4 regions of the Bacillus sp. SRL337 genome follow, and region 4 is predicted to be linked to each of the others. Evidence: riboswitches for the same ligand, from Rfam matches in the RefSeq annotation. Region 4 holds a riboswitch; each other region holds the start of a gene.

Region 1 (2,204 bases), 230 kb from region 4:
CAGGGTCCATGAACGGATCGGGACGGTGAATGAGCAGGACGTCTATGTAGTCTGTATTCAAATTGGTTAAAGAGTTTTCCACTGATTTGATGATATGATTTTTGCTTGTATTATAATGATGTGTTTTGTGTTCTGGACGCTGTTTGGATGGAAGGACAATCCCGCATTTTGTAACGATTTCCATCTTCTCTCTGAGTGATGGTTTTAATCTCAATGCTTCACCAAATAAAGCTTCACAAGTATAGCTTCCATAAATGTCAGCATGATCAAACGTTGTAATGCCGGTATCCAGAACTTTTTGTATTAAATTCAACGTTTCTTGTTTCGATTGGTTCCAATCGTTCAGGCGCCAATGACCATGAATCAACCTGGAGAATGTTAGGTCTTCGGTAAGCTGAATTCTTTCCATTTGTATCCTCCTCGTTTTCACTTTCGCTTTCATTCATTATAGCCTGTATGGACTTATCTTCAAAATAAGAGGGCTTGTCGCTTTATTCCTTTAAAGCGGTGAGGGACTGTCCCCGGCTGCTTTAAAGGGGTAAAGGATGCTTCCGGATGTATTTCTTGAAATTCAGGGGTGTTTATGTCAAAGTAGAGAATGGAAATCAATTAAATATGCGAGAATAGTGGGGGGACCAGTAAGGCTGGTTGAGATTGTATCCTTTTTTAGATACTGACCCTTGGAACCTGATCTGGCTGAGACCAGCGTAGGGAACATATTCTAAACGGTAATTCTGTTTTCAATATGCGTCCCGGATAAACACCGGGGCGCTTTTTTTATTAGGGCACAGACACTGCATGACTCATATGAACAGGTTCTATCATATACTCGCGAACTTTTTGACACTTAAGGAGGAACCTATAATGAAAAAAGGACTATTAGCCTTATTTTCTGCTGTTTTGATTACCGGCTGCAGCGGGCAGAACAACAATGCCGAGCAGAAAGAAGAGGGGCAAGGAAATGAAAGTGAAGAATTGAAAGAAGTTTCCGTTGTGTTGGACTGGACTCCGAATACCAACCATACCGGATTATACGTTGCCAAGGAAAAAGGCTATTTCGAGGAGGCCGGTCTTGATGTGGAAATCATCATGCCAGGGGAGGCCGGGGCTGATTCCATCGTAGCTTCAGGCAGGGCCGAATTCGGTGTCGGCTATCAGGAAGGAGTGACACAGGCACGGGTCCAGGATGTTCCGCTCATCTCCATAGCTGCTGTCATTCAGCACAATACATCCGGATTTGCTTCCCCTGCAGACAAGAATATCGAAACACCAAAGGATTTTGAAGGAAAGACATATGGCGGATGGGGCTCACCAGTAGAAGAGGCTGTCATGGCATCAATCATGAAACAGGAAAATGCTGACGTATCAAAAGTGGATTTCGTCAACATGGGTGACAGTGATTTCTTTACAGCTGTCCAAAGAGACATCGATTTTGCCTGGATTTATTATGGATGGACAGGCATAGAGGCAGAGCTTAGAAACCAGGATATCAATATGATTTATCTAACAGACTACTCGGAGAAATTGGATTATTATACTCCAGTATTGACGACGAATGAAGAAATGATTTCTGATAATCCCGAAACGGTTGAGGCGTTTGTATCTGCTGCTTCAAAAGGATATAATTTCGCCATCGATAATCCGGGAGAAGCAGCAAAGATCCTTATCGATGCGGCGCCGGATCTGGACCCGGATCTGGTCATGAAGAGCCAGAAGTGGCTGGCATCCAAGTATACAGATGATGCACCTAGATGGGGTGAGCAGAAACTGGAGGTCTGGAAAAACTATGCAGACTGGATGTTCGAAAATGAACTTTTGGAAAATGAATTAGAGGCAGAAAAAGCATTCACCAATGAATTTTTGCCGGAATAAGAGGGGGTTCCTTTATGGAAAACAGCTTGATCAGTATTCAAATCCTGCCGAAGACCAAAAACGGTGAGGATGTAATTCCCTATGTCGACGCAGCAATCTCAGTGATTCAGGAGGCTGGAGTAAAGTTTGAGGTTCACCCACTGGAAACAACGATGGAGGGAAACTTATCCGATTTAATGAAAGTAATTGAAAAGATGAATGAAAAAATGATTGAAATGGGGAGCAGGAATGTGATCTCCCAAGTGAAAATCCTTTATCAGCCAAGCGGAATTTCAATGGATCAATTAACAGGGAAGTATAAATGATGAATAGATTCCTTGCAAGGGGATGGC
Region 2 (2,204 bases), 240 kb from region 4:
GTCTGACATGTGCCGCAGCCGAATTGCGTGACAAAGAGTTGAGAGTGATGGATACCGCTTTGAAATATGGTTACCAGTCTCCTGATGCATTTACGCGGGCGTTTAAGGAGTACCATGGAATAACACCTTCTGAAGCAAGAGGAAATGGTATACCTTTAAAAGCTTTTCCGAAAATGACCTTCCGATTGACAGTAGATGGAGGGGTAGAAATGAATTATCGATTGGAAGAAAAAGAGTCATTCAGGATTGCAGGGATCAAGAAAAGAGTGCCCATTGTTTTTGAGGGAGTCAACCCTGAAATAGAAAAAATGTGGAGGAGCCTGGATGGCGGTATGATCAAAGAGATGAAGCAATTATCCAACATGGATCCTTCAGGCATCATCAGTGCTTCCGGGAATTTTTCGGAAGGAAGGATGGAAGAAAAGGGAGAGCTGGACCACTATATAGGGGCAGCGACTACCAGGGAGTGTCCGGAGCATTGGGCTCAGTTGGAGGTTCCGGCATTGACCTGGGCTGTGTTCGAAGTAGAAGGACCGTTCCCTGATACCCTTCAAAATGTATGGGGAAGGATCTATTCGGAGTGGTTTCCCTCTGCATCCTATGAACAAGCAGAAGGGCCGGAAATCGTATGGAATGAACAGAAGGACATCAGCTTGCCAGATTTCAGGAGTGAAATCTGGATACCTGTCAGTAAAAAGGAATAGGAAAGCCGAAAGACGGTACCCCTGATTTAAAGGATACCGTCTTTCTTTATGATGCTTTACGATCTACATTTAGGGCTGTATCGTTCGTTTTTAGTAACCTCGGAAGACTTCCGGCAAGCAGGACCAGCACAATGGAACAGAAAATGATGGCGCCGAGTACGGTTGTTCCGTTGGCTATAAACGAGTACATGACAGCTGATTGGCCCTCTGGCGCGCTTTCACCCCAGAAAATAAAGCCAGCGACGAAATGCCAGAAGTAACGGGCAATGCTGCCGACGACAATGCCTGTGATGACCCATGCCAGCAGTTTTTTCCTGTCGCCAGTTTGCAGCGTTTTCTGGATTGGGCGGTACAGAAGACCTGCAAATCCGACAAATGTGAAGGCTACAAAGTATTCAATCGCAAACTGAAGCGGCGTAAGAAAATAAATATCTCCAAGCACCACTTGCAACAGGCCCCAGAGAAATCCGGATACCAATCCGACCCTCAGTCCCCATCTGAATGCCACGATGAAAATCGGCACCATGGCAAAGGAAATTGAAATTGCAGGTGACAGCCGGATGGAGGGGAGCAAATCCAGAATCACAGCAAGCGCTGCAAAAACAGATGCCTCCATCATTGGTAATAACTTCATTTTTGACATAAAAAAATCCCCCTTCATCCTAGTTGAAATACGGCAACCATAAGGGAGAACATGTAAGGCGGACAGACATCAGGCGCCCATCCGGTCCACATCCCTGCGCTAGCATTAACTAACAGGTTCAAAGGGTCAGAACAATCATTGTTCACTCTCAGCAATCCGCTCCCCTTGTGGTTAACGTACTATGAAATTGTCAATTCCCATTATATAGAGGAAAAGGAAAAAGATAAAGGGTTTTTGTTTGGGTGTATTCAAAAAGATTGCTGCTTTTACAGTAGTTTTTTGTTTGATCCGAAAGGTGTGTGAATTCGTGCGGGGCTAGCGGGACTGGTGAGGCCAGGGGTACGTGCCCGCCGGAACGTACCCCCACACGCCTCCGGAGTCGCACAGCTGGAGCGAAAATCACCTAAACTCATCCCTCAGACGCACCCTCCGAATCCTCCCGTTTCATACCCAGCCCCCGCCATCCTCACATTCCTGTCCTGATTATTATGACTCCATACCCTGTACCCTCCATTAAATAAAAGGACCTTTTGTACAGATTGCTGCTATTAGAATATCAGTCGGACTCTGACGTGGATTCGGACTGAAACAGCCAGGATCAGGGGGGGCGGGTAGTGAGAGTGGGATCCAGATAAAAGAAGTAAGCCTTATTTCTGGAAAAAACTATTTAAATGAAATTCACGGAAATCGTTTCAATTCCCGTTAAAAAGGTAAATGTACTAGAAATACCGTCATTACGTTAGGAGAGATAACTATGCAAAGAGTCCAAGCCCATTTTAGGAATGAGAACGAAGCAGAGGATGCCAAAGCCAGCCTGCAAACATTGAGGGTGCGGGATGTACTGGTGGAAAGGGTTC
Region 3 (2,204 bases), 1.1 Mb from region 4:
ACCCTGACTGAACAGAAGAATGAATCCACCATCATCAAAGTGACAGAATCCGGATTTAACGATGATCCTGCAGAATTGGAAATAATGCTTGCACAAAAGGAAGGATGGGTCTATATGTTGACGTGTTTAAAAGCTTATACAGAAAATGGCATTAACACCCTTAGAGCATCACTAGTTCATGGCTGATCGATCAAATTTTCCCAAAGGCGAGATATGTATACTCATATGCAACATGGAAGATTAGCAAATAAAGACCTTTAAACTATTCTATGCCTGCCTATCTACGCTTTAATAAAATGGCCGGAGACCCGCCACATACAAAAGGACAAGCCCTGCGGCTTGTCCTTTTGCTGTTTTCCTTTATACTGTCTCAGATGCCAGGAGGTTCTCAATATCTTGTTCCATATCGATGGGATCGGTTGTGCATTCAAACCGTTTTACTACTTCTCCGTTGCTGTCAATCAGGAACTTGGTGAAGTTCCATTTGATAGAATAATCATCGGTAAGGTATTCTGGATGCTTGGCATTTAGAAGGGGGATCAGAATTTTAGCAACAGGGTGAAATTTGTTGAACCCTTCAAATGGTTTCTGATGTGTCAGATAGTTAAACAGCGGATGCATCTTTTCATCGCGCACATCAATTTTTTGGAATAATGGAAAGTTCACTCCATAGTTCAACAGGCAGCTATTCTGAATTTGTTCATTGGAGCCGGGTTCCTGATTATCAAACTGATTGCATGGGAAACCCAGGATGACAAATCCTTTGTCCTTATAGCGGTCATACAGCTTTTGCAGATCTTCATACTGATAGGTGAACCCGCATCTCCCAGCTGTATTGACAATTAGTACAACGTTGCCTTTATAATCTTCAAGTGTTTTTTCCTCTCCGTTCATCCCCAAAGCTGAATAGTCGTAAATGCTCATTTCAATTCCTCCTATATAGTAAAATATAACTATTAAACATTATACATTCATTATAATTTCTATATACAAATATGCAAACAATATGTCTCGAATTCGAAGTATTTTTTTGTAGAATGAATTTACCCGATTAATTGTTTGAAATTTCATTTTCATATGGTAGAATGCATATAAATAAATAGCCGAACCGAATTCACTGGGGGAGCCTTTTAAAGGCTGAGATTAAAGTGTACTTTAAGACCCTTAGAACCTGATCTAGTTCATACTAGCGGAGGGAAGTGTGTGCAGAAATTGATTGCCATTTTACAAGTTTGTCAGTCAAGCCGCCTTCCCGTGTATTCCGGGAGGCGGCTTTTTATATTTGCCCACATTTTTAGTAAGGAGTTATCTATGAAAAAACCTGTTCTCCATGCCATTACTAACGGAAGGAACACGATTGAAGAAACAGCATCGATCTGTCTGGACATCTGTCCCTACGTGGATGCCATACATATCCGGGAGCATGACAAAACAGCAAACCAAATTTTTGAATTAGGCAAGAGACTGATTGAAACCGGGATACCGACAGAAAAACTTGTCGTGAATAATCGGGTTGATGCAGCAGCAGCGCTGGGAATTCAGAATATACAGCTTGGGTATCACAGCCTGCCGGTACCGGCCGTTAAACGCTCCTTTCCAGAACTGTCAGTCGGAAAATCGATACATACTCTTACCGAAGCTTTTCAGGCAGTAGAAGAAGGAGCTGATTATCTTGTCTATGGTCATATTTTTCAAACCGACTCAAAAGAAGGGATACCATCAAGAGGAGCCGCTGAGTTCACCAGTATCGCTGCACACGTATCGATCCCCCTTATAGCCATCGGAGGAATTCGGCCATCCAATGCCAGGGAAGTTATTAAACATGGCTGTGCAGGTATCGCTGTAATGTCAGGAATCTTTAGTGCTGAAGATCCCATTGTGGCAGCAAAGGATTATCAAACCCGATTGGAGATGATAGTAGATGAATAACACCTATGACGTAATTGTGGTGGGAGGAGGAATCATTGGCAGCTCCATCGCCTATCAGCAGGCCAAAAGTGGAAAGAACGTCTTGATCATTGATAAAAATGAATTCGGAATGGAAGCTTCCCGTGCGGCTGCCGGAATGTTAGGGGCGCAGGCAGAGATTGATAAAAATGATGCGATGCTAAAGCTTGCACTCAAGAGCAGGGGGATGTTTCCCCAAATAATCAATGAGTTGGAGGAGCTCACTGGTATCCATACCGGATATATCAATCGGGGAA
Region 4 (2,204 bases):
GCCTCATGTTCCTCATGACACCGACAAGATCGGATACCACCGCGGTTGCTGTAGGAAGGCTGCCGGCGCCAGGTCCGAAGAACATTGTTTCTCCAACTGCCTCTCCGTACACATACACAGCATTATTCTCATTTTTGACAGCAGCAAGCGGATGCGAATCGGAAACCAGTGTCGGCTGTACTGAAACATCAATCCTATCGTTTTCTCTTTCGGCCACTCCGATCAGCTTCATCGTATATCCCAGCTGCTTTCCATAAAAGATATCCTCTTGAGTTACACTGGCAATCCCTTTACAACGAACATCCCTGAGGCCAACATTCATAGAAAACCCGAGGGTTGACAAAATCGCCATTTTCCTTGCTGCATCGATCCCTTCCACATCTGCTTCTGGATCAGCTTCTGCATATCCCAGCTCCTGGGCTTCCCTTAACGCGTCCGGATACGATTTCCCTTCGTCACTCATTTTGGTGAGAATATAGTTGGTTGTCCCGTTGACGATTCCCATGATTTTATGGATATGGTCAGAAGCAAACCCGTCAACGACACTCCGGAGAATCGGTATCCCCCCGGCTACACTGGCTTCATAGAATAAATCGCATCCATTTGTTGATGCCGCTTCCAATAGTTCCGGACCATGAAGCGCCATTAAATCCTTATTAGCCGTGACGACGTGTTTCTTATTTCCAAGGGCTTTCAGGAGAAGCGTGCGCGTCTCTTCTATCCCTCCCATTACTTCGACGATCACATCGATGGCCGGATCATCTATGATTTCATCGGAATGTACCGTGATCATTGCAGCATCAACTTCGCCCCCCCTCTCTTTTGCAGCATCCTTCACTAAAATTTTCTTTATTTGCACGGAGCAGCCGACTCCATGAACCAATTTATCCTGGTGGTTCCGTATTACCTTCACTACCCCTGAGCCAACGGTGCCCAGGCCCAATAGTCCTATTGATATCTTTTCCAATTAACAGCCTCCTTTTTGGTATTTTAAAAATGTATTCAGCATGTTTTCATGTATTCCTGCATGAACATAAATATTTTTTTAAGTGTTGCAGAAAGATTTAATGTATGATAGATATGTAATATACGATAATTTCATAATTTTTCACAACACTAGGGGTGCGTTAAAGCTGAGAGAGACATTTCTATGTCTTAACCCTGACTACCTGATCTAGGTAATACTAGCGAAGGGAAGTGGCGGACATATGTATGCAATGACAGACAGTGGGATTCTACTGCCTGTGTTTCTCTTTACATATTCAGATTGCACCTGGCCACTTTCTTCTTGAAAGTGGTTTTTTTGTTGTCAATTAAAGGAGGAGAAGGAATGCAGTTTACCGGCAGATTGTTTGAAAAGGCAAAACCCATCTGGCAAAAAAGCCATCAGCACCCCTTTGTTCAGGGGATCGGGCGAGGAACACTCGACCAGAATAAATTCTGTTTTTACATGGTGCAGGATTATGTTTATTTAAAGGACTTTTCTAAACTGTTTGCATTGGGATCTGTCAAAGCGAAGGATACTAGGACAATGGGGAAATTTGCAAAGTTGCTCGATTCCACACTGAATGAAGAAATGGCGCTTCACCGTCAATATACTGAGAGGCTCGGAGTCTCTGCAGATGATTTGGAAAATGCAAAGCCTTCTCCTGTGACACTGGCTTATACACACTACATGCTGCACGTCTCTGAAAATGGCACTCTCGCAGATTTGGTTTGTTCCCTTCTTCCCTGCATGTGGAGTTATTGGGAAATCGGAAAAGAATTAAGCAAAATGGAGGGAGCCATAAATCATGAATTTTACGGGGAATGGGTTTCGATGTATTCCTCAGATGAATTTGGTTCACTTTCAACCTGGCTTATTGCTCTGCTCAATGAAATAACCGTTGGAAAAGACGATGCTGAATTGAACCGCCTTGAAGAGATTTTCCTTAACACAAGCCGTTTTGAATACATGTTTTGGGATATGGTCCATAAAGAAGAGATGTGGCCGACAGATGAATAGCGGCCTGCTCCAACTCGAGGATATTTCATTTTCTTATCCGCAAGACAAGATACCACACTCAGTTCCAGTACTTGAACGATTATCTCTTTCTATCAGACCGAAAGAATTTGTTACGATCATCGGTCCGAGCGGTTCGGGCAAAAGCACATTATTCCGGCTGATCACCGGCTTGGAACAACCACTTGAAGGCAGAATCCTT

What was found. A riboswitch is a leader RNA that binds a small molecule or an ion and turns the genes downstream of it on or off. The one in region 4 is predicted to bind thiamine pyrophosphate.
Region 1: it holds a riboswitch for thiamine pyrophosphate, as region 4 does, so the genes downstream of both, AC4E8A_RS05955 (ABC transporter substrate-binding protein) here and tenA (thiaminase II) in region 4, are expected to answer to the same signal.
Region 2: it holds a riboswitch for thiamine pyrophosphate, as region 4 does, so the genes downstream of both, thiT (energy-coupled thiamine transporter ThiT) here and tenA (thiaminase II) in region 4, are expected to answer to the same signal.
Region 3: it holds a riboswitch for thiamine pyrophosphate, as region 4 does, so the genes downstream of both, tenI (thiazole tautomerase TenI) here and tenA (thiaminase II) in region 4, are expected to answer to the same signal.

Annotation. Positions count from the first base shown of each region.
Region 1 covers NZ_OZ481793.1:1,215,934-1,218,137, forward strand. The annotation lists gene AC4E8A_RS05950 (aldo/keto reductase) at 1-409, opposite strand, end outside; TPP riboswitch at 619-731, shown strand; gene AC4E8A_RS05955 (ABC transporter substrate-binding protein) at 865-1,872, shown strand; gene AC4E8A_RS05960 (thiamine-binding protein) at 1,887-2,177, shown strand; gene AC4E8A_RS05965 (ABC transporter permease) at 2,177-2,204, shown strand, end outside.
Region 2 covers NZ_OZ481793.1:739,582-741,785, forward strand. The annotation lists gene AC4E8A_RS03630 (AraC family transcriptional regulator) at 1-704, shown strand, start outside; gene thiT (energy-coupled thiamine transporter ThiT) at 751-1,347, opposite strand; TPP riboswitch at 1,422-1,523, opposite strand; gene AC4E8A_RS03640 (hypothetical protein) at 2,102-2,204, shown strand, end outside.
Region 3 covers NZ_OZ481793.1:2,078,519-2,080,722, reverse strand. The annotation lists gene AC4E8A_RS10280 (SRPBCC family protein) at 1-186, shown strand, start outside; gene AC4E8A_RS10275 (glutathione peroxidase) at 361-924, opposite strand; TPP riboswitch at 1,110-1,215, shown strand; gene tenI (thiazole tautomerase TenI) at 1,312-1,929, shown strand; gene thiO (glycine oxidase ThiO) at 1,922-2,204, shown strand, end outside.
Region 4 covers NZ_OZ481793.1:984,056-986,259, reverse strand. The annotation lists gene AC4E8A_RS04795 (homoserine dehydrogenase) at 1-967, opposite strand, end outside; TPP riboswitch at 1,109-1,213, shown strand; gene tenA (thiaminase II) at 1,331-2,005, shown strand; gene AC4E8A_RS04785 (ABC transporter ATP-binding protein) at 1,998-2,204, shown strand, end outside.